3 regions of the Pseudorhodoplanes sp. genome follow, and region 2 is predicted to be linked to each of the others. Evidence: predicted binding sites of a transcription regulator. Region 2 holds the regulator's gene; each other region holds the start of a gene.
What was found. The regulator LexA, encoded in region 2, represses DNA repair genes until DNA is damaged. The targets are predictions, from matches to a motif close to TGTTCNNNNTGTGTTCNG.
Positions count from the first base shown of each region.

Region 1: the regulator LexA is predicted to act here: its motif matches at 2,636-2,653, upstream of AC5I5I_RS00180 (PA0069 family radical SAM protein).
Region 3: the regulator LexA is predicted to act here: its motif matches at 3,506-3,523, upstream of recA (recombinase RecA).

Region 1 covers NZ_JCABZI010000001.1:30,162-36,795, reverse strand. Annotated here, with positions in the region: gene AC5I5I_RS00195 (glycosyltransferase family 39 protein) at 1-150, opposite strand, end outside; gene rnhB (ribonuclease HII) at 201-902, opposite strand; gene AC5I5I_RS00185 (VOC family protein) at 943-1,386, opposite strand; gene AC5I5I_RS00180 (PA0069 family radical SAM protein) at 1,426-2,613, opposite strand; gene AC5I5I_RS00175 (glycosyltransferase) at 2,765-3,331, shown strand; gene AC5I5I_RS00170 (bifunctional helix-turn-helix transcriptional regulator/GNAT family N-acetyltransferase) at 3,387-4,325, shown strand; gene AC5I5I_RS00165 (SDR family NAD(P)-dependent oxidoreductase) at 4,463-5,257, shown strand; gene moaB (molybdenum cofactor biosynthesis protein B) at 5,254-5,817, opposite strand; gene ypfJ (KPN_02809 family neutral zinc metallopeptidase) at 5,823-6,634, opposite strand, start outside.
Region 2 covers NZ_JCABZI010000004.1:35,150-41,783, forward strand. Annotated here, with positions in the region: gene AC5I5I_RS06800 (glutamine--tRNA ligase/YqeY domain fusion protein) at 1-1,168, shown strand, start outside; gene AC5I5I_RS06805 (ComEC/Rec2 family competence protein) at 1,236-3,548, shown strand; gene lexA (transcriptional repressor LexA) at 3,531-4,226, opposite strand; gene AC5I5I_RS06815 (molybdopterin molybdotransferase MoeA) at 4,359-5,570, opposite strand; gene moaC (cyclic pyranopterin monophosphate synthase MoaC) at 5,573-6,055, opposite strand; gene trpC (indole-3-glycerol phosphate synthase TrpC) at 6,059-6,634, opposite strand, start outside.
Region 3 covers NZ_JCABZI010000010.1:295,943-302,576, forward strand. Annotated here, with positions in the region: gene AC5I5I_RS15130 (xanthine dehydrogenase family protein molybdopterin-binding subunit) at 1-798, shown strand, start outside; gene AC5I5I_RS15135 (CYTH domain-containing protein) at 808-1,299, opposite strand; gene AC5I5I_RS15140 (hypothetical protein) at 1,362-2,198, opposite strand; gene AC5I5I_RS15145 (hypothetical protein) at 2,284-2,541, opposite strand; gene AC5I5I_RS15150 (hypothetical protein) at 3,200-3,352, opposite strand; gene recA (recombinase RecA) at 3,653-4,741, shown strand; gene alaS (alanine--tRNA ligase) at 5,169-6,634, shown strand, end outside.

The DNA of each region.
Region 1 (6,634 bases), on a different contig from region 2:
GAGCTCGCCGGGCGGTGCCGAGTAGAACAGTGTCGGCACCGCGACCCAGAGCAGCGCCTGCGCCAACGTCGCCAGCCAGAACACAAGCCGCGGTCTGGTCCGCAGGATTTCGATAGGCAGGGAGACGGTGAGCATGGGTGCCGCAGGCATGAGTCCGGCTCTCCGCGGAGCCGGGGGCGCCAGAGATAAACCCGCCTGCGTCAGAGTGGCAACCCGGGAATGGAAATCTCGACCACGGGTGCGGGCCTCAGGCCGTCGGCAATCGCGACCGGGGAAAAGCTGCGACGGTGATGGATGGTGGGCCCGAGCCGCTGCAGAGCCGCGAAATGCTCCGGCACCGAATAGCCCATATGGCGCTCGAAGCCGTAGCCGGGATGCGCTGCGCCGATCTGCATCATCAGCCGGTCGCGGGTGACCTTGGCGACGATCGAAGCGGCCGCGATCGACAGCACCAGCGCGTCGCCTGAAATCACGGCCTCGCAGTCGCAGGGTACCTTGATGCGGTCGCGGCCGTCGACATAGACGAGCTTGGGCCGGCAGGGCAGGGCGGCGACCGCCTGCGCCAGCGCCCACAGCGAGGCCTGCAGGATATTGTCGCGGTCGATGCGCGCGGGCGAAGCGAAGGCAACGCCGACCTCGGCGGTCGCGCAGATGCGGGCGTAAAGCTTTTCACGCTCCTCGCGGGTGAGTTTCTTCGAATCGTTGAGACCGCGCGGGACGCGATCCGGATCGAGCACCACGGCGGCGGCGACCACCGGCCCTGCCAATGGCCCGCGCCCGGCCTCGTCGCAGCCGGCGACCGGCCATACTCCGCTCTTGTAGGCACGCCGCTCGCGCCGGAACGACGGCCGGACGATATCGTCCTTCAGGGGCAGGCGCGCAGGGGCCACTTTCCGACTCATGCGGCAGACATTGCGCGGGACCGGCGTCCCGGTGCAACGGCTAATCCGGCAGGATGCCGCGCCCCTCGGGCGACAGTGGAAACTGGGGATTATGCGCGACTTCCCAGATATGGCCGTCCGGGTCGGCGAAATGGCCGTGATAGCCGCCCCATGCGGCCTGCTTTGCCGGCACCAGTTCGGTTGCGCCGACCTCGAGCGCCAGCGCCATCACGGCATCGACCTCGGCCTCGCTGGCGCAGTTCCAGGCGAGCGACGTTCCACGGAAAGCGAAAGGCGCAGTGTCCGGCGGGAAGCCTGCGTCGCTCGCAAGTCCGCTGGCTGCATAAAGCGATAACGCCGTCGGCCGGCATCGAAAAACGCGACTTCGTGCTCCGGCGCGGCGCGGACTTTCCGCGTGAAGCCCAGCGCTTCGTAGAACCGCGCCGCGCGCGGCACGTCGCTGACGCCGAGCGTAACGAGGCTGATATGGGCGTGGGGCATGGATTTTACTCGTGTCGTTCCCGCTTTCGCGGCGACGACGACGCTAAAACAAACTCAGCTGCTCGCTGCCCTTCACCGGCTTCTGGAAATGCTCGGTGGTCAGCTTCGCGCGTTCCCGGTTAAGTCCCAGCCGTTCGCAGGCCGACTCGAAGCGCCGGCCGATCAGCCAGGCATAAGGTCCCTCGCCGGTCTGCCGCTTGCCCCAGGTCGAGTCGTAATCCTTGCCTCCACGCATCTCGCGCACGAGCTTCATGACGTGACGGAAGCGGTCGGGATAATTGGCGAGCAGCCATTCCTTGAACAGGTCGCGGACTTCCAGGGGCAATCGCAGCATCACATAGCCCGCGCTCTTCACGCCGGCGAGCGCGACCGCGTCGAGGATGCGTTCGATGTCCGCATCGTTGATGGCCGGGATCACCGGCGCGATCATCGCCGCCGTCGGGATGCCGGCGTCCGACAATTGCCGCAGCGCTTCCAGCCGTTTCGCCGGCGTCGACGCGCGCGGCTCCATCGTCCGGGCGAGCTTGCCGTCGAGCGTGGTCACCGAGATCGCAACCTTGGCCAGATTGCGCTTCGCCATCCGCGACAGGATGTCGATGTCGCGCGTCACCAACGCCGATTTGGTCACTATACCGACCGGATGACCGGCGCGTTCCAGCACCTCGAGGATGCGGCGCATGATTTCGTTTTGCTTTTCGATCGGCTGATATGGGTCGGTATTGGTGCCGATCGCGATGGTGCGCGGCGTATAGCCCGGCGCTGCCAGTTCGCGCTCCAGCAGCACCGGAGCGTCCGGCTTCATGAACAGCTTGGATTCGAAATCCAGCCCGGGCGACAGCCCGAGATAGGCATGCGTCGGCCGCGCGAAGCAATAGACGCAGCCATGCTCGCAGCCGCGATAGGGATTGATCGAACGGTCGAACGAGATGTCCGGCGAGTCGTTGCGGGTGATGACCTTGCGAGTGGCATCGACCTGCACGCTGGTCTTGAATGGCGGCAATTCGTCGAGGCTCTGCCAGCCATCGTCGAAGGCGATGCGGGCGAGCGCTTCGTAGCGGCCGGAGGCGTTGGAAAGAGTACCGCGGCCGCGGCGGCGTTGTCTGTCGACGCCGACGCCGAGGAGCCCGGACTGGTCGGAAGAACCGTCCTGGGATTTCCTCGCAAAGTCACCCGCAGGCGCGGAGGGCACGGGCGCCGGCGGGTGTCTCAGGGCTGCGGATGGTCTTGCCATAGCCGATATCTAGTCCTGCCGCTCGAACAAAACAAGAACATTGTGGAAGTTGATCGGGGTCGCTGAATATTGTGGCATTGGGTTTTCGTGCCCCACGATATGGGTTCTTTGAAACACTTGCGGGTCCACCGGAGTTCCAGCGTTCCGTTCCATGCTGAGCGTGATCATCCCGACCGACGAATCGGAACGTATCCTGGTACGGACGCTGGCCTGTCTGGTGCCCGGCGCCACCGCGGGTCTGATTCGGGACGTGATCCTTGCCGATGCCGGTTCCAGCGACGAAACGGCCAAGGTCGGCGATGTCGCCGGCTGCCGGTTCCTCTCTCTGCCGGGGCCCCTTGGACCGCGGCTCGACAAGGCGGCGGACCAGGCCCGCAGCGAATGGCTGATGTTCGTGCCGCCCGGGGCGGTCCTTGAATCGGGCTGGGTTGCGGATGTGCAGCAATTCATCGAGCGCGCCCCCACGGACATTGCCGCGACCTTTGGCTTGGCCGCCCGCCCGCATGGGCAGGATTCGTTGCTGACCGGCATGCTCGCGCTTTGGCGCGCCCGCCGGACGAGCCTCGCGCCGGGCCGCGGGTTGATCATCAGCAAAACATTCTATCGGGAGGTCGGAGGCTACAGGGACGTGCCGGACACCGAGGCGGACCTGTTGCGCCGGATCGGCAAGCGCCGCCTTGCGGTATTGCGCACCGGCCTGATCCAGAGCGAGCCCTGACCGATACTTGACTCAGTCAATCAATTGTTTGACGGTGTCAACGATCGGAGGATCGATGTCCCTCATGCCCGAATCCGGCTTCGAACAGCGCGTCGGCGCGGTCCGCCGCTTCGCGCGCTTCTATACGCGGAGGATCGGGCTGCTGGACGAGGGGCTGCTGGACAGTCCGTTCTCGCTATCGCAGGCGCGGGTGCTGTACGAACTGGCCCAGCAGCGTGAAGCCACCGCGACCGTACTGGCCTCGGCGCTGGATATCGATCACGGCTATCTCAGCCGCATCCTGCGCGGCTTTGAAGAGCGCGACCTGATCGTCCGCCGACGCGACGAAAGCGATGGCCGGCAGGTCGTCATTTCGCTGACCACCAAGGGGCACAAGGCCTTCGCATCGCTCGATCATCGCTCGCAGCGCGAGACCGGCAGCCTGCTCAAGCACCTCGACGACGCCGAACAGGTACGTGTCGTGACGGCGATGGAGACGATCGAGCGGCTGATCGGACGCGACGCTGCGCCGGAGCGGCGGGTTACGTTGCGCTCGCACCAGCCCGGCGACATGGGCTGGGTGGTGGCGCGTCACGGCGCGCTCTATGCAGCCGAATACGGCTGGAGCAGCCATATCGAGGCGATCACCGCGGAGATCGTCAGTGGCTTTCTGAAGACCAGCGATCCCGCGCGCGAGCGATGCTGGATCGCGGAGATGGACGGCGAGCCGGTCGGTTCGATCTTCCTGGTCCGCGACAGCGACGAGGTCGCGCGCATCCGGCTCCTGATCGTCGATCCGAAGGGACGCGGGCTCGGCATCGGCCGCATGCTGGTGGAGGCCAGCATCGCCTTCGCCTGCAATGCCGGATATCGCAAGATTACGCTATGGACGCATGCGGTGCTTACCGTCGCGCGCGCGATCTACCAGAAGCAGGGCTTCCGATTGATCGAGCAATGGGTGCACGACGATTTCGGCAAGCCCGAGCCGAGCGAGACCTGGGAACTGACGCTCTAGGCTGTCGTTGCGGTTTTTAGACTTTCGTTGCGGCTTTCGCAGCGCATGGCACCCCCGCGGCCGATTTCACGCGCTGTTGACCTTTGCCTGACATGCGGATGCGCCATGTTGAGGCATCCAGCAATCGGACGGACATCATGAATATCGATCTGAGAGGAAAGCATGCGGTCGTCACCGGCTCGACCGGGGGCATCGGCTTTGCCATTGCGAAGGGGCTTACGGCATCCGGTGCATCGGTCGTGATCAACGGCCGGACGGAAGACAGGGTGCAGCAGGCGGTTGCGTTGCTTAGGAAAGAGCTGCCATCCGCGAAGGTCGAGGGCGTTGCGGCGGATCTCGCGAACGCGGAGGCCGTTGCAGCCTTCGTCAAGCGCGTGCCGGCGGCGGATATCCTGGTCAACAATCTCGGGATCTTCGAGCCGAAGAATTTCGAAGACATCCCCGACGAGGATTGGTTCAGGTTTTTCGAAACCAATGTGCTGAGCGGCATCCGCATGTCGCGCGCCTATATCCCCGGCATGAAAGCTAAGGACTGGGGCCGCATCGTGTTCATCTCATCGGAGTCCGGCCTCAACATCCCGCTCGAGATGATCCACTACGGCATGACCAAGACCGCACAGATCGCGGTCGCACGCGGCCTTGCGGAATCGCTTGCCGGCACAGGCGTCACCGTCAATTCGGTGCTGCCCGGCCCGACGCGATCCGAAGGTGTGGTCGACTTCTTCGGCAAGATGGCGAAGGAACAGGGTGTGTCTCATGCGCAGATGGAACAGGACTTCATCGCGCAGCATCGCCCGACCTCGATCATCCGCAGGCTCGCGACAGTGGATGAGGTCGCCAATATGGTGGTCTATGCGTGCTCGAAGGAAGCATCGGCGACCACCGGTGCGGCGTTGCGGGTCGAGGGCGGATTGTTGCGCGGGATCGGTTAGACCGTCGCGCCCTGCGCCTTCGCGCGGCGCAGGTGCTCATCCAGCCGCGGCATGATCTCGACGAAGTTGCACGGCCGGTAGCGGTAATCGAGCTGGTGCGCGAGGATGCCGTCCCAGCCATCCTTGCAGGCGCCGGGCGAGCCCGGCAGGCAGAAGATGTAAGTCGCACCGGCAACGCCCGCGGTTGCGCGGGTCTGGATCGCAGAGGTGCCGATCTTGGCGTGGCTGACCATCAGGAACAGGGTCGCGAACCCATCCATCCGCTTTTCGAACAGCGGCTCGATCGCTTCGGGGGTGACGTCGCGGCCAGTGAAGCCGGTGCCGCCGGTGGTGATCACGACATCGACGCCTTTGTCGGCGATCCACGTTTTCACCTGCGCACGGATGTTCTCAACATCGTCGGTAACGATCGCGCGCGCGGCGAGCTTGTGCCCGGCGGCTTCAAGCCGCTCCACCAGCGTCGCGCCGGACTTGTCGTCCGCCATCTCGCGGGTGTCGGAGACGGTCAGGACCGCAATGTTGAGCGCGATGAAATTTCGCGATTCGTCGATGCCGGGCATTATGATTACAGCTGCGCAGCGCGGAACGTATCGCAATCCGCGACACGACCCGACTCAAGCCCGCGCTTGAACCAGCGCACGCGCTGCTCGGCCGAGCCGTGGGTGAACGAATCCGGTACCACGCGCCCGGTCGACTGCTTCTGCAGCCGATCGTCGCCGATCGCCGACGCGATCCCGATCGCGCCCTCGATGTCGCCCGGATCGATGAAGTCCTTCTTTCGCCGCGCATGATTGGCCCAGACGCCGCCCAGGCAATCGGCCTGCAATTCAACGCGGACCTGGATGTTGTTGGCGCGCGCCTTGCTGCCGGCAGCCTGCTGCATCTGCTGGGCGCGCGGCAGAATGCCGAGCAAATTCTGCACGTGATGCCCGACCTCGTGCGCGATCACGTAAGCCTGCGCGAACTCGCATTGCTTGCCTTTGCAGGCGCGGAATTTCTGCTCCATCTCGCGGAAGAACGAGGTGTCGAGGAAGATGCGCTTGTCAGGCGGGCAATAGAACGGCCCCATGGCGGACTGCGCCATGCCGCAGGCACCGCCGCTGGTCGCACCCGAAAACAGCCGCAGCCGCGGTGCGCGATAGGTCTGGCCGTTGGCGCGGAAGATGTCGCCCCACACGTCCTCGGTGGAGCCGACCACGGCGGCGACGAAATCGCCCTGGTAATCGGCTGGCGCGCCCTTCTTTGCCGGCGGCGCCTGACGCTGAGTCTGTTGCTGGGCCGGCCCCTGAATGATTTCAGCGCCGCCGATCAGGATGCGCGGGTCGATGCCGAGAAACCAGCCGATTAGGCCGAGCACGATGATGGTGCCGATGCCAA
Region 2 (6,634 bases):
CGGTGCGCGCGTGCTGCGGGCGAAGATCGACATGGCCTCCGGCAACATCAATCTGCGCGATCCGGTGCTCTACCGGATCCTGCATGCGCATCATCCGCGCACCGGCGACGCCTGGAAGATCTATCCGAGCTACGATTATGCGCATGGTCAGTCGGATGCGATCGAGCATGTCACGCATTCGATCTGCACGCTCGAATTCGAGGATCACCGGCCGCTCTATGACTGGTGCATCGAGAACCTGCCGGTGCCGTCGCGGCCGCGCCAGTACGAGTTCGCACGGCTCAACCTGAGTTACACCGTCTTGTCCAAGCGAGTGCTGAACCGGCTCGTGCAGGACAACCACGTGTCCGGCTGGGACGATCCGCGGATGCCCACGCTTGCGGGATTGCGCCGGCGCGGCGTACCGCCCGCAGCCTTGCGCGATTTCGTCAAGCGCATCGGCGTCGCCAAGGCCAACAGCGTGGTCGACATTGCGATGCTCGATTTCTCGATCCGCGAGGCGCTGAACAAGACTGCGCTTCGGCGCATGGCGGTGTTGCGGCCGCTCAAGGTTGTGATCGAGAATTACCCCGAGGGGCAGAGCGAAGAACTCGATGCCGTGAACCATCCCGACGATGACAACGCCGGCACCCGCAAGATCCGCTTCGGCCGCGAGATCTATATCGAGCAGGACGATTTCATGGAGGACCCGCCGAAGAAGTTCTTCCGGCTATCTCCCGGCAAGGAAGTGCGATTGCGCTACGCCTATTTCGTCACCTGCCGCGAGGTGGTGAAGGATGCGGCCGGCAACATCGTCGAGCTGCGCTGCACCTACGATCCGGAAACCAAGGGCGGCAACGCCCCGGACGGCCGCAAGGTCAAGGCGACCATCCACTGGGTCTCGGCACAGGATGCGGTCTCGGCCGAAATCCGGCTCTACAATCCGCTTTTCACCAACCCCGCGCCGGATGCCGCCAACTTTGCCGGCGAACTGAATCCCAACTCGCTGGAGATTCTGGCTGACGCAAAGGTCGAGCCGGCGGCGATCGCGGATCAGACCGGCGAGCCGGCGCAGTTCGAGCGGCAGGGTTATTTCGTGCGCGACCGCGACTCCACGTCCGGCCGCCCGGTCTTCAGCCGGACCATCGGGCTGCGGGACACCTGGGCCAAGGTTTCGGCGGTTAGTTGATCGCTTTCGCAAAGGACGCCGGCTGATGTAGCCTCAACCCCCGGTCGAGTGCCGGGGGCGGGGGCTCATGGCTGGCGAGAGCGATCCGAAAGGTCGCGAGCGGGCGGAGGCGCGCAAGGGCGCGCGGGCCGGCACGTGGCCGCTTGGAGGACGCACCCGCGATGGATCGTCCGGCTGGCCCGATGCCCTGTCCCCTTTGTTGCAGGGCGCCGGCGCGCGCATGGGCAGCTGGATCGCCCATGACACCGCGCCGGGACGCCTCATTCCCTGGCTGCCCATCGCCTTCGGCTTCGGCGTCGTCCTCTATTTCGCCGCGGATCGCGAGCCGTTTCTGTGGGCCGGCATCGCACTCACGGCCGCGGCGATACTTCTATGCATCGCGGCCCGCGCCCGACCGATCGCGTTTCCGGTCGCTGTGGCTGCCGCCGCGATCGCATTCGGCTTCACGCTCGCAGCCTGGAAGACCGCTCGCATCGCCCATCCGATCCTCGCGGCGCCCGCATTCAATGTGACGCTGTCGGGCTTTGTCGAATCCAGAGAGGAACGCGAGCGAAGCGATCGTATCGTGATTGCCGTCCATGCCATGAGCGGTGCGCGCCCCGACATCAAGCTGGAACGCGTTCGCGTGTCTGTGCGCAAGGGCATGGCGCCGCCGGTGGCCTCCTTCGTCGAATTGCGCGCAAGACTCAATCCTCCGCTCTCGCCGCTGCGGCCGGGCGGCTACGACTTCGCGCGCGATTACTATTTCCAGCGGCTCGGCGCGACGGGTTTCGTGCTCGGCGCGATCAAACAGGTGACGCCGCCCGAACCGCCCGGAATGCGGCTGCGCTATGCCGCTGCCATCGGGTCGCTTAGGGATGCGATCGACGCGCGCATCCGCGCGGTCATTCCGGGCGACAACGGCGCGATCGCCTCGGCGCTGATCACCGGAAAACGCGATGCGATATCGTCGTCGGTCAACGAGGCCATGTACGTCTCGAGCCTCGCGCATGTGCTGTCGATCTCCGGCTATCACATGGCCGTGGTTGCCGGCATCGCCTTCTTCACGTTCCGCGCCGGCCTCGCGTTCTTCCCTTCGATTGCCAGCCGTTACCCAATCAAGAAATGGGCGGCGCTGGCGGCTCTGTGCATGGCGGCATTCTATCTGCTGCTGTCCGGTGCCGAAGTCGCGACCCAGCGCGCCTTCATCATGACGGCAATCGTGTTGATCGGCGTGATCTTCGACCGGCCGGCCCTGACGCTTCGTACGATCTGCGTCGCCGCCTTGGTGCTGCTCGCGATCTCGCCGGAGGCAATTGTCCATCCGAGTTTCCAGATGTCGTTTGCGGCCACGCTCGCGCTGATCGCGGTGTACGAGCGCGGACTGCCAATCATGTCGGCCGAGCCGGGCACGCCCTTTGCGGCCCGGATGGCGTTATGGGGCGGACGGGAGATCGCGGCGCTCGTCATTGCGTCGCTTGTCGCGGGGTCTGCGACGACACTGTTCGCCGCCTATCACTTTCACAGACTGGCGCCTTATGGCGTGCTGGCAAATCTCTTCGCGATGCCGGCGGTGTCGATCTGGGTGATGCCGGCTGGCATTCTCGGCCTGATCGCACTGCCGTTCGGCTTCGACCGGCCATTCTGGTGGCTGATGGGCGAGGGCATCGAGTGGATGATCGTTGTCGCAACCTGGGTTGCCAGTCTGCCCGGCGCCGTCGGACGGATCCCGGCTTTCGGCGTTGGCACCCTGCTGATCGGCGCTGCCGGGCTGGTGGTGATGTGCCTGTTGCGATCGCCGCTGCGGTGGACCGGCGCGGCGATGGTCGCGCTTTGTATCGTGTTTGCCTGGAGGGCACCGCGACCGGACATCCTTGTGTCGGCCGACGCAAGCATGGTGGCGGTCCGCGATGCCGGCGGAGTCTTGCGGGTCATGGCCAGCCGCCGCGACGGATTCGTCCTGCGTGAGTGGCTTGCCGCCGATGGCGATGCCAGAACCGACAAGGACGAGTCGCTGGCGGAGGGCATTCGCTGCGACCTGGCGGGATGCGTTGCACGGCTGGCCGACGGCCGCGCCGTCGCGCTGTCGCTCAGCGCGGAGGCGCTGATGGAGGATTGCACTTCGGCGGTTTTTGTCGTGACCGCGCGCAACGCTCCGCCGGTTTGCGCCGCGTTGCTGATCGACCGCACTCGCGCGCGCGCTCATGGTGCGGCCGCGGCCCGCTGGGATGGCGGCATGTTCGTGCAGGAGAGCACGCGGCCGCCAACCTACGACCGGCCTTGGGCCCGCGCTCCTGCGGCAGTGGCTACGATCCCCGCACGCCCGGCCCCGCCGCGCGACGCGACACCGCGGCCGGCCGATCTGGAAGCCGACGACGGTCCGTCAGTAACGCCGGAATAGTCCCACCAGTTTGCCCTGAATCCGGACGCGGGTCGGCGGCAGGATACGGACTTCATACGACGTGTTAGCCGGTTCAAGTGCGATGGAAGCGCCGCGCCTGCGAAACCGTTTGAGGGTCGCTTCCTCATCGTCGATCAGGGCCACGACGATGTCGCCGGTATCGGCGGCCTCGGACTTGCGGATCAGCACCGTATCGCCGTCGAGAATGCCGGCATCGACCATCGAATCGCCGCGCACTTCGAGCGCGAAGTGATCGCCCGAGGTGAGCAGGTCCGGCGGCACATTGATGGTGTGGCTTTTGGTCTGGATCGCCTCGATCGGCGTGCCCGCCGCGATTCGGCCCATCATCGGCACCGCGACGGGGCGGCCGCCATCGTCTTCCGACGCGGTTCGCACCCGGCCGAGATTGCCCTCGATCACGCTCGGGGTGAAACCACGGCGGGGCGTGCTGCCCTGGTTGACCGAATCCGGCAGCTTGATCACCTCGATCGCGCGCGCGCGGTTCGGCAGGCGCCGGATGAAACCGCGCTCCTCCAGCGCCGTGATCAGCCGGTGGATGCCGGATTTGGACCGCAGGTCGAGGGCGTCCTTCATCTCGTCGAAGGACGGCGGAACGCCGGCTTCCTTCAGACGCTCGTTTATGAATCGCAGAAGCTCGAACTGCTTGCGGGTCAGCATTCAGGTGTCTCCCGGACAGCGTCAGGATCGTGGAACAATCCCAAGAGATACGAAACAAATCATGAACGAACACTATATGTTCGATATGTGTTCCGCAACCCCTTAATTTGACGTGAAGAAAGCGGGAGATGCCTAAAGGGGAAGCTTCAGGATAACACAGGGTGAACCGGCGGGCGCGGGCGATGCATGCGGTTCGCGGATCACGAGGCAATCGGCATCGGCCAGAATGCGGGTCATCGACGAATCCTGGGTCGGGAACGGAGTGGCCACCAGCGCGCCGCGCGACGACCGCGACAGGCGGGCTCGCAGGTAATCGGCACGCTCGTCGTTCTCGGGCAGGTCGCAGCCGAGCAGGCCATGGTCGAGGGGGATCGAGACGTCGGTTCGGCCGGTCAGGGTGCGCAGCAGCGGCACCAGAAACAGCACCGCGCAGACGAAGGCCGAGACCGGATTGCCCGGCAGGCCCAGCACATGAATCGGGCCGAGCCGGCCATGCATCAGCGGACGCCCCGGCCGCATCGCAATCTTCCAGAACGACAGGTCCATGCCTTCCTGCTTCAGGGCCTGCTGCACCAGGTCATAGTCGCCGACCGAAGCGCCCCCCATGGTGACGAGCACGTCGGCCCGCCGCATCCGCGCATCTTGGATCGCTGCAACGGTATCGGCCACGGTGTCGCGGGCGATGCCGAGGTCGCTGACATCGGCGCCTTCCTGGCGGGCCAGCGCGGCAACCGAATAGCCGTTCGAATAGACGATCTGACCCGGGCCGGGTTGGCGTCCGGGTAGCACCAGCTCGTCACCGGTGGCGAGCAAGGCGACGCGCGGCTTGCGGTGAACCGGTAGGATCGGGTGGTTCATCGCCGCCGCAAGCCCGAGATCGCGGCCGCTCAGGACGCGGCCGCGCGTGAGCAAGGTCTCCCCCTGCTTGAAATCCAGTCCGGCGGCGCGGATATGGCGGCCCTTCCGCGGCACCTCGGTGACGATGACGTTGTCGCCGTCGCGGCGGGTGTCTTCCTGCACCACGATGGTGTCGGCGCCGGCGGGCAACTCGCCGCCGGTGAAAATCCGCGCCGCCTGTCCCGGTCTCACCTCGCCAGTGAACGGCCGTCCGGCCGCGACCTCGCCGATGACTTTCAGATCGGTCGGCGCGCTGGTGATGTCCTCGGAACGGACCGCATAGCCATCCATCGCCGACACATCGACCGGCGGCTGGGTCCTGAGTGAGCGGACATCGTCAGCGAGGACGCGGCCATGCGCTTCGGTGATCGGCACGCGTTCGCTCGGCAGCGCACTCGCTTGCGCCAGCACGCGCTGCAAGGCGTCGGCAACGGGCAGGAGCGCCATATTCACGTCGCCCGGTAGGGACCGGATTTGCCGCCGGTCTTTTCCACCAGATGCACGCCTTCGATGCGCATGCCGCGCTCGGCGGCCTTGACCATGTCGTAGATGGTCAGGCACGCGACCGACACCGCGGTTAGCGCTTCCATTTCCACGCCGGTCGGTCCGGTCACCTTCACGCTGGCGCGCACGGCAATGCCGGGCAGCGCTGGGTCGGGCGTGAGGTCGACGCTCACCTGCGACAGTGCGAGTGGATGGCAGAGCGGGATCAGTTCGTGCGTGCGCTTGGCGGCCATGATGCCGGCGATGCGCGCGGTGCCGAGCACGTCGCCCTTCTTGGCATTGCCCGACATCACGAGGTCGAGCGTGGCCTTGCTCATCACCACGCGGCCTTCCGCGACGGCGACACGCTCGGTCGCCGCCTTGTCGGAGACGTCGACCATATGCGCTTCGCCGGATGGCCCGAGATGGGTGAGCACCTTGTCGGACATGGCTTAGCCCGCCGCCGCGCGGGGCTGGGGCCGAGCAAGCAGCGAACGCGTTGCCTCGGCCACATCGTTCGCGCGCATCAGGCTCTCACCGATCAGGAATGTGGAGATACCGACCGTCGACAATAGGGCGAGATCGGCCGGCGTGAAGATGCCGCTCTCGCCGACGATCAGCCGGTCGCGCGGGACCTTCGGCGCAAGCGCCATACTGACATCGAGTGATGTCTCGAATGTCCGCAGATTGCGGTTGTTGATGCCGAACAGCCGCGACTTGAGCTTGAGCGCGCGGTCGAGTTCGGCCTCATCGTGGATTTCGATCAGTACGTCCATGTCGTAGGAGATCGCCGCGGCTTCGAGTTCATGCGCGGCGGCGTCATCGATTGCGGCCATGATAATCAGGATGCAATCGCCACCCCAGGCGCGCGCCTGCGCCACCTGATAGGGATCGAACATGAAATCCTTCCGGAGCGCGGGCAGGGAGGTCGCGGCCCGCGCCTGCGTCAGGAATTCGGGCTTGCCCTGAAATGACGGCGCATCGGTCAGCACCGACAGGCAGGCGGCACCGCCCTGTTCGTAAGCCTT
Region 3 (6,634 bases), on a different contig from region 2:
CCGTTCGAGACCATCCGTTACATCCAGGGCGACACCGCATCGGTGCCGTTCGGCCGTGGCACTTACGCCGCCCGCTCGTCGCTGGTCGGTGGCAACGCGCTCAAGGTTGCGTCGAATGCCATCATCGACAAGGCCAAACCGATGGCGGCCGCGCTGATGGAAGCCGCTGAAGGCGACCTCGAATTCAAGGATGGGTCGTTCCGGGTGGTCGGCACCGACAAGACCATTCCGCTGACGGAAGTGGCCAAGGCGTTTTATGCCCCGATGGGTCCTCTCACCGAGAAGATGGGCGTCGGCCTCGAAGCGCAGGGCACCTATTCGACCAATCCGCCGAACCATCCGAACGGATCGCATGTCGCCGAGGTCGAGGTCGATCCGGAGACCGGCGAGGTGCGTGTCGACCGCTATTATGTGGTCGACGATCTTGGCGTGGTGCTCAATCCGATGATCGTGCGCGGGCAGATCCATGGCGGCATCGCACAAGGCATCGGCCAGGCGCTGATGGAGCATGCGGTCTACGACAAGGAGTCGGGCCAGATGCTGTCCGCCACCTTCATGGATTACGGCATGCCGCGCGCCGACCTGTTCCCGGAGATCGAGACCCATCTCGAAGAGGTGCCGTCGAAGACCAATCCGCTCGGCGTCAAGGGCATCGGCGAAAGCGGCACGATCGGCGCGCCGCCGACCGTGATCAACGCGATCCTCGATGCGCTGAAACCGCTGGGCGTGAAGGAGCTCGATATGCCCGCCACGCCGGCGCGGGTCTGGGATGCGATGAGCAAGGCGCGCGCGGCGTAAGCCCGAGCGTCAACCGGCGGCGCGTGCGTCCTGCGGCCATGACTGGTACGGCCGCAGCACCAGCGCGCCGTTGTAATAGTCCGGCTGGCCGGTGATCTCGGCGCCGACCCAGTCCGGCACCGCGAATTGCTGCAACTCGTCGCGCAATTCGATTTCCGCGATGACGAGGCCCTCGTTCTCGCCGGCAAAGACGTCGACTTCAAAGGTAAGGTCGCCGTGCGGCACGAGGTGGCGCACCTTTTCGATCACCGCGCCGTGCCGCAATCCGATCATCGCCTCGGCCTCGATCACCGGCACCGGATATTCCAGCTCCAGCCGCCGCAGAGTCGTCGAGCGCGACTTGACGCTGAGCGTCGCCTCGAGGTTGTCGCGGATACGCACGCGCACCGACGCATTGCCTTCGGTTGCGAGATAGGCCTGCCGGATTGCGATGCGTTTGCTGACCTCGCCGCGCCATGCGTCGCTGCGCACCAGGAACTTGCGTTCGATTTCGAAAGCCATCGGTTACCACACCTTCCGCAACAATCCGTACCTGCCCGATACCGGTTCGCACCGCGACCGGCTCACCCGCGATACTCCGCCGGCAGAGAGAACGATACCGTCTGCCCGCTCAGCCGGTCTTTGACTGCAAGCGAAAAGTCGTGATCGCTGTCGGACAATCCGCCATCTGCCGTTTGCCGGACCACGAAAACAAGCTCGCGGCGCAGGCTCTGGCGCGGCGCGAGCATGATCGGACCGCGAAACACCGCGTCGGCGGCCAGGCCGCGCCGGGCGATGGCGATGAGATCGTCGCGCGTCGGCATTGCGGTTTGCGGAACCGCACGTGCCCGATCGCGCGGCGTGACCAGCAGCGACAGATCGAGATCGAGGCTCCGGTATCGCGAGCGGTTGCACATCGTCACTTCGCCGAAACTCGCGCAATGCGACCGCAATCCATCGCCGCCGGAATAATTTGCGAAATAGCGCCGCTGCACGGTGGAGATAGACAGCGGCAATTGCCCGGTCCTGACGCTGATGTGGCGCGACTGGTGGCTGAACGGCCAGCCATTCGAGCCGATCAGGATCAGCCCCGCCATGAGCGAGGCTGTGCCGCCGATTGCCAGCACCCATCCGAGCACGACCCACCGCTCCGCATCGCTGTCGTAGCTGACCGTGCGTCGCCCCCGCTGCCACTGCATCAGCAGCGCCAACGTTAGCGCGATCAGGGCGATGGCCGCCACCGCAATGATGACTGGATCTTGGATAAACGGATATTGCGTAAACGCATGATAACGCGACGTTGCCGGCACCAGCCGCGGCAAGATCGGGCACAGACCCGCGATTGAGTGCGCGCCACCAATGAGCGCCGCCAGCAACGCGGCGCCGAGCAGCGCGGGAACGAGCCGGAGGAGATGGCGCATGCGCGCAGGCTAGCACGCCATACGCGGACGCCTTAGCCCGATCGCGCCTGTCCGTCCACATATGTCGAGAAACGTCTCGTGGAAGTTACGCGCCGGTTACCGCGTTTGCACGATCGCTCCGGACCTTTTCGCGCTTTTCGCTCGATGCACTGACGCGCTTGCCGGCGGCTTTAGGGGCGGGCTCCGAATCGGCCTGCGCCGCTTCCGTTTCGGCGTCGCGCTGCAGGCGGGCTGCGCGCAGCTTTTCGATCCGGTCGATCGCGGCCTGATGGGCCTTGCGATAATCGTCCGCGGCCTTGGCGCGTTCGGCGATAACTTCGGGAAGGAGAGGTTTTGTTGCCATGGCCTGGACAACGCGCAGGCACCTTTTTGGTTCCATTCCTGAGGTTCGCCTCCAAGACCAAGCCGACCCGCTTGCCGCGCCGGGTCGCGGTTCTGCGACGCACGGCTTCACCCTGAGCCACGCGGCCTGGACGCAATCGCGAGACCAGGCTGTTGCCCCGCGAACGCGGGACCCCATACGCGCTGGCCATCGGTTCTCGCGCCCGGCAACGGCCCGGTGCGCGCATTCGCATATCCACCTATCCACATGCGCGCTGAACGTTTCGCGAACGGCGCCGCGGACGACCGCGACGCGCGGCTTTGCATCGCCGGTCTTGGATCGCCCGCCTTAAATCTTAAGATTTTTTCGTCGCGCCGCCTCACCGGGCTTGCGCTGGCTCAATACCGGCCGCCCGCCGAGCGTTAGAATTCACAAGCTTCGTCGGGCCAACGAAGCCGGCGGCCTGAGCCGAATGGCGAAGATCCACTCCGGTTCAGGTCGCTCTGTCATGCGCGGGGCGATCCGCCCGAGACGATCAGCCCGCGGGCGCGCCAATCTTTGCCGTTCTCACCGGCAGTCGTGAGGGTTGCGGCGCCTGAATCAGGCCAGAACCCAAAATCGAGCTGAGAAAAAGGCCGCCGACTGAGGCAGCCTCTTTAGTGGACAGTGAGAAACTGGATCAGAACACCGGGCAGGTCTGGATGGCGGTGCAGCCGCCGAGCGTATAATTCACCGATGCCTCGCCACCGGCAGCGCTTTCCAGCGTGTCGTCCGAGACGTCGAAGCTGAGGATGTCCTCTTCCGACTGATTTGGTCTTGTCGCCTGCTTCATCGCACGATCCCTCCATGGTTGGGGCCGTCACCATAGCATGTCACGGGATCACCGCCGTCTGTGACGAATGTCTCAGGCACACGAAATAAGGCCACTCCCGAAATCTAAACCGGCCACTCTCGGTCAAAACAGGCCAGTACCCGTACCCGCAAAAAGAACATATTGCGAACTTAGAACAAATGGTGTACATTGAGTCTTGTTCGGTCGAAACAGCCCGAACGGTCCGAAACCAGCCGAGCGGAGAAGCGGGCGAGAGCCGCGCGTATACGCCGCCCGAATCGTCAGTCATAAGGAGCGACAATGGCCCAGGCCGCCCTGCGTTTGGTTGAAGGTTCCTCCATGGACAAGTCGAAGGCTCTTGACGCCGCGGTCTCCCAGATCGAACGCGCGTTCGGCAAGGGCTCGATCATGCGGCTCGGCAAGAACGACAAGGCGATGGATATCGCCACCGTGTCGACCGGGTCGCTCGGGCTCGACATCGCGCTCGGCGTCGGCGGTCTGCCGCGCGGCCGGGTGATCGAAATCTACGGGCCGGAATCCTCCGGCAAGACCACGCTGGCGCTGCACACCGTGGCCGAAGCGCAGAAGAAGGGCGGCATCTGCGCCTTCGTCGATGCCGAACACGCGCTCGACCCGGTCTATGCGCGCAAGCTCGGCGTCAATGTCGACGACCTCCTGATCTCGCAGCCCGATGCCGGCGAGCAGGCGCTGGAAATCACCGATACGCTGGTGCGTTCCGGCGCGGTCGACGTGGTGGTGGTGGATTCGGTCGCGGCGCTTGTGCCGAAGGCCGAACTCGACGGCGAGATGGGCGATTCGCTGCCCGGTTTGCAGGCCCGGCTGATGAGCCAGGCGTTGCGCAAGCTCACCGCCTCGATCAACAAGTCCAAGACCATGGTGATCTTCATCAACCAGATCCGGATGAAGATCGGCGTGATGTATGGCTCGCCGGAAACCACCACCGGTGGCAATGCGCTGAAATTCTATGCCTCGATCCGGCTCGATATCCGCCGCATCGGCGCGATCAAGGATCGCGACGAGGTGGTCGGCAACCAGACCCGCGTCAAGGTGGTGAAGAACAAGCTGGCGCCGCCGTTCAAGCAGGTCGAGTTCGACATCATGTATGGCGAGGGCGTGTCGAAGATGGGCGAGCTGATCGACCTCGGCGTCAAGGCCGGCGTGGTGGAGAAGTCCGGTGCCTGGTTCTCCTATGACTCACAGCGGATCGGGCAGGGGCGCGAGAACGCCAAGACCTTCCTGCGCAACAATCCCGACATGGCTGCGTCGATCGAGGCTGCCGTGCGGCAGAATTCAGGGCTGATCGCCGACAAGATCCTGGCCGGCGAGGAAGAGACCGACGACGACGGCGAGGACGACGCCAAGGAATAATCCGGACTGCCCTCCATCCGCGTCGCCGCGCGGGCCGGGTGAGGGGACCGCTTGCCTCGCGGTCCGCTCCCCGGCGTTTTTTTGAGCGGCTTCCGTAGGTCGGACCTGCCTAGGCAGTGCGGTGGCCTGTTCGCGCGGGCACCGAGCGCGGGCCCCAACGGGCTGACGGGCCGGCGATGACCGCCGTTGCCGCCCGGCCTGTCATCTCCTGGCGCCTGTCATCTCCTCAAGTCGCCATCTGCTCGCGTGTCCGGCGGCTCCTCGCCTCTGGCAGACCCGAACGGCCCGCAAGCGCCGGAAATCGGTCCGTTTCTGGACTTGGCCGGGCGGCGTCGCTACATATCCCCCGAAACATCAATCCGATCCGGGCCTTCAACCCCGGCGCAGACAGGGGCCGCGGACAGGCTGCCGCGGCGGCAAATCTTTCATGAGCGGCGTCAACGATATCCGGGCTGGGTTCATCGACTACTTCGCGCGCAACGGCCATGAGCCGCTGGCGTCCTCGCCGCTGGTGCCGCGCAACGATCCGACCCTGATGTTCACCAATGCGGGCATGGTGCAGTTCAAGAACGTTTTCACTGGCCTTGAGAAGCGCCCCTATGCGCGGGCGGTGACTTCGCAGAAATGCGTCCGCGCCGGCGGCAAGCATAACGATCTCGACAATGTCGGCTACACCGCGCGCCACCACACTTTCTTCGAGATGCTCGGCAACTTCTCGTTCGGCGATTATTTCAAGGATCACGCGATCGAGCTGGCCTGGAATCTGGTCACCAAGGATTTCGGCCTGCCGAAGGACAAGCTCACCGCCACCGTCTATATCGACGACGATGTTGCCTTCGACCTGTGGAAGAAGATCGCGGGCCTGCCCGAGAGCCGCATCATCCGCATCGCCGGCTCCGACAATTTCTGGGCGATGGGCGATACCGGGCCGTGCGGTCCGTGCTCGGAAATCTTCTATGATCACGGCGACAAGATCCCGGGCGGTCCTCCCGGCTCGCCGGACCAGGACGGCGATCGCTTCATCGAGATCTGGAATCTCGTCTTCATGCAATACGAGGCGCTGCCCGATGGCAGCCGCCTCGATCTGCCGAAGCCGTCGATCGACACCGGCATGGGGCTCGAGCGCATCGCCGCGGTGCTGCAGGGCACTCACGACAATTACAGCATCGATCTGTTCCGCGCGATCATCCAGGTGATCGCCGAATTGACCAAGGTGTCAGCCGAAGGCCCGCAGAAGGCGTCGCATCGCGTGATCGCCGATCACCTGCGTGCCTCGTCGTTCCTGATCGCCGATGGCGTGTTGCCGTCGAACGAGGGCCGTGGCTATGTGCTGCGCCGGATCATGCGGCGCGCCATGCGCCACGCGCAATTGCTGGGCGCGCGTGACCCGCTGATGTGGCGGCTGGTTCCGGTGCTGGTGCGCGAGATGGGTCAGGCTTATCCGGAACTGCATCGGGCCGAGGCGCTGATTACCGAAACGCTGAAGCTCGAGGAGACGCGCTTCCGCAAGACGCTGGAGCGCGGGCTGTCGATCCTGGAAGACGAGTCGAAAGGGCTGAAGCAGGGCGACGCGCTAAAGGGCGAGACCGCGTTCACGCTCTACGACACCTATGGCTTTCCGCTCGATCTGACCCAGGATGCGCTGCGCCCGCGCGGCATCGGGGTCGACCTCGATGCCTTCAATGCGGCGATGGATAAGCAGCGCGAAAAGGCACGCGAATCGTGGAAGGGCTCCGGCGATGCCGCGGCCGAGACAGTTTATTTCGGGCTGCGCGAAAAGCTCGGCGCCACCGAATTTCTCGGCTACGAAACCGAAAGCGCCGAAGGCGTGGTGATGGCGCTCTTGCGCGACGGCGCGCGCACTGCCGAGTTGAATGCGGGCGAAACCGGCGC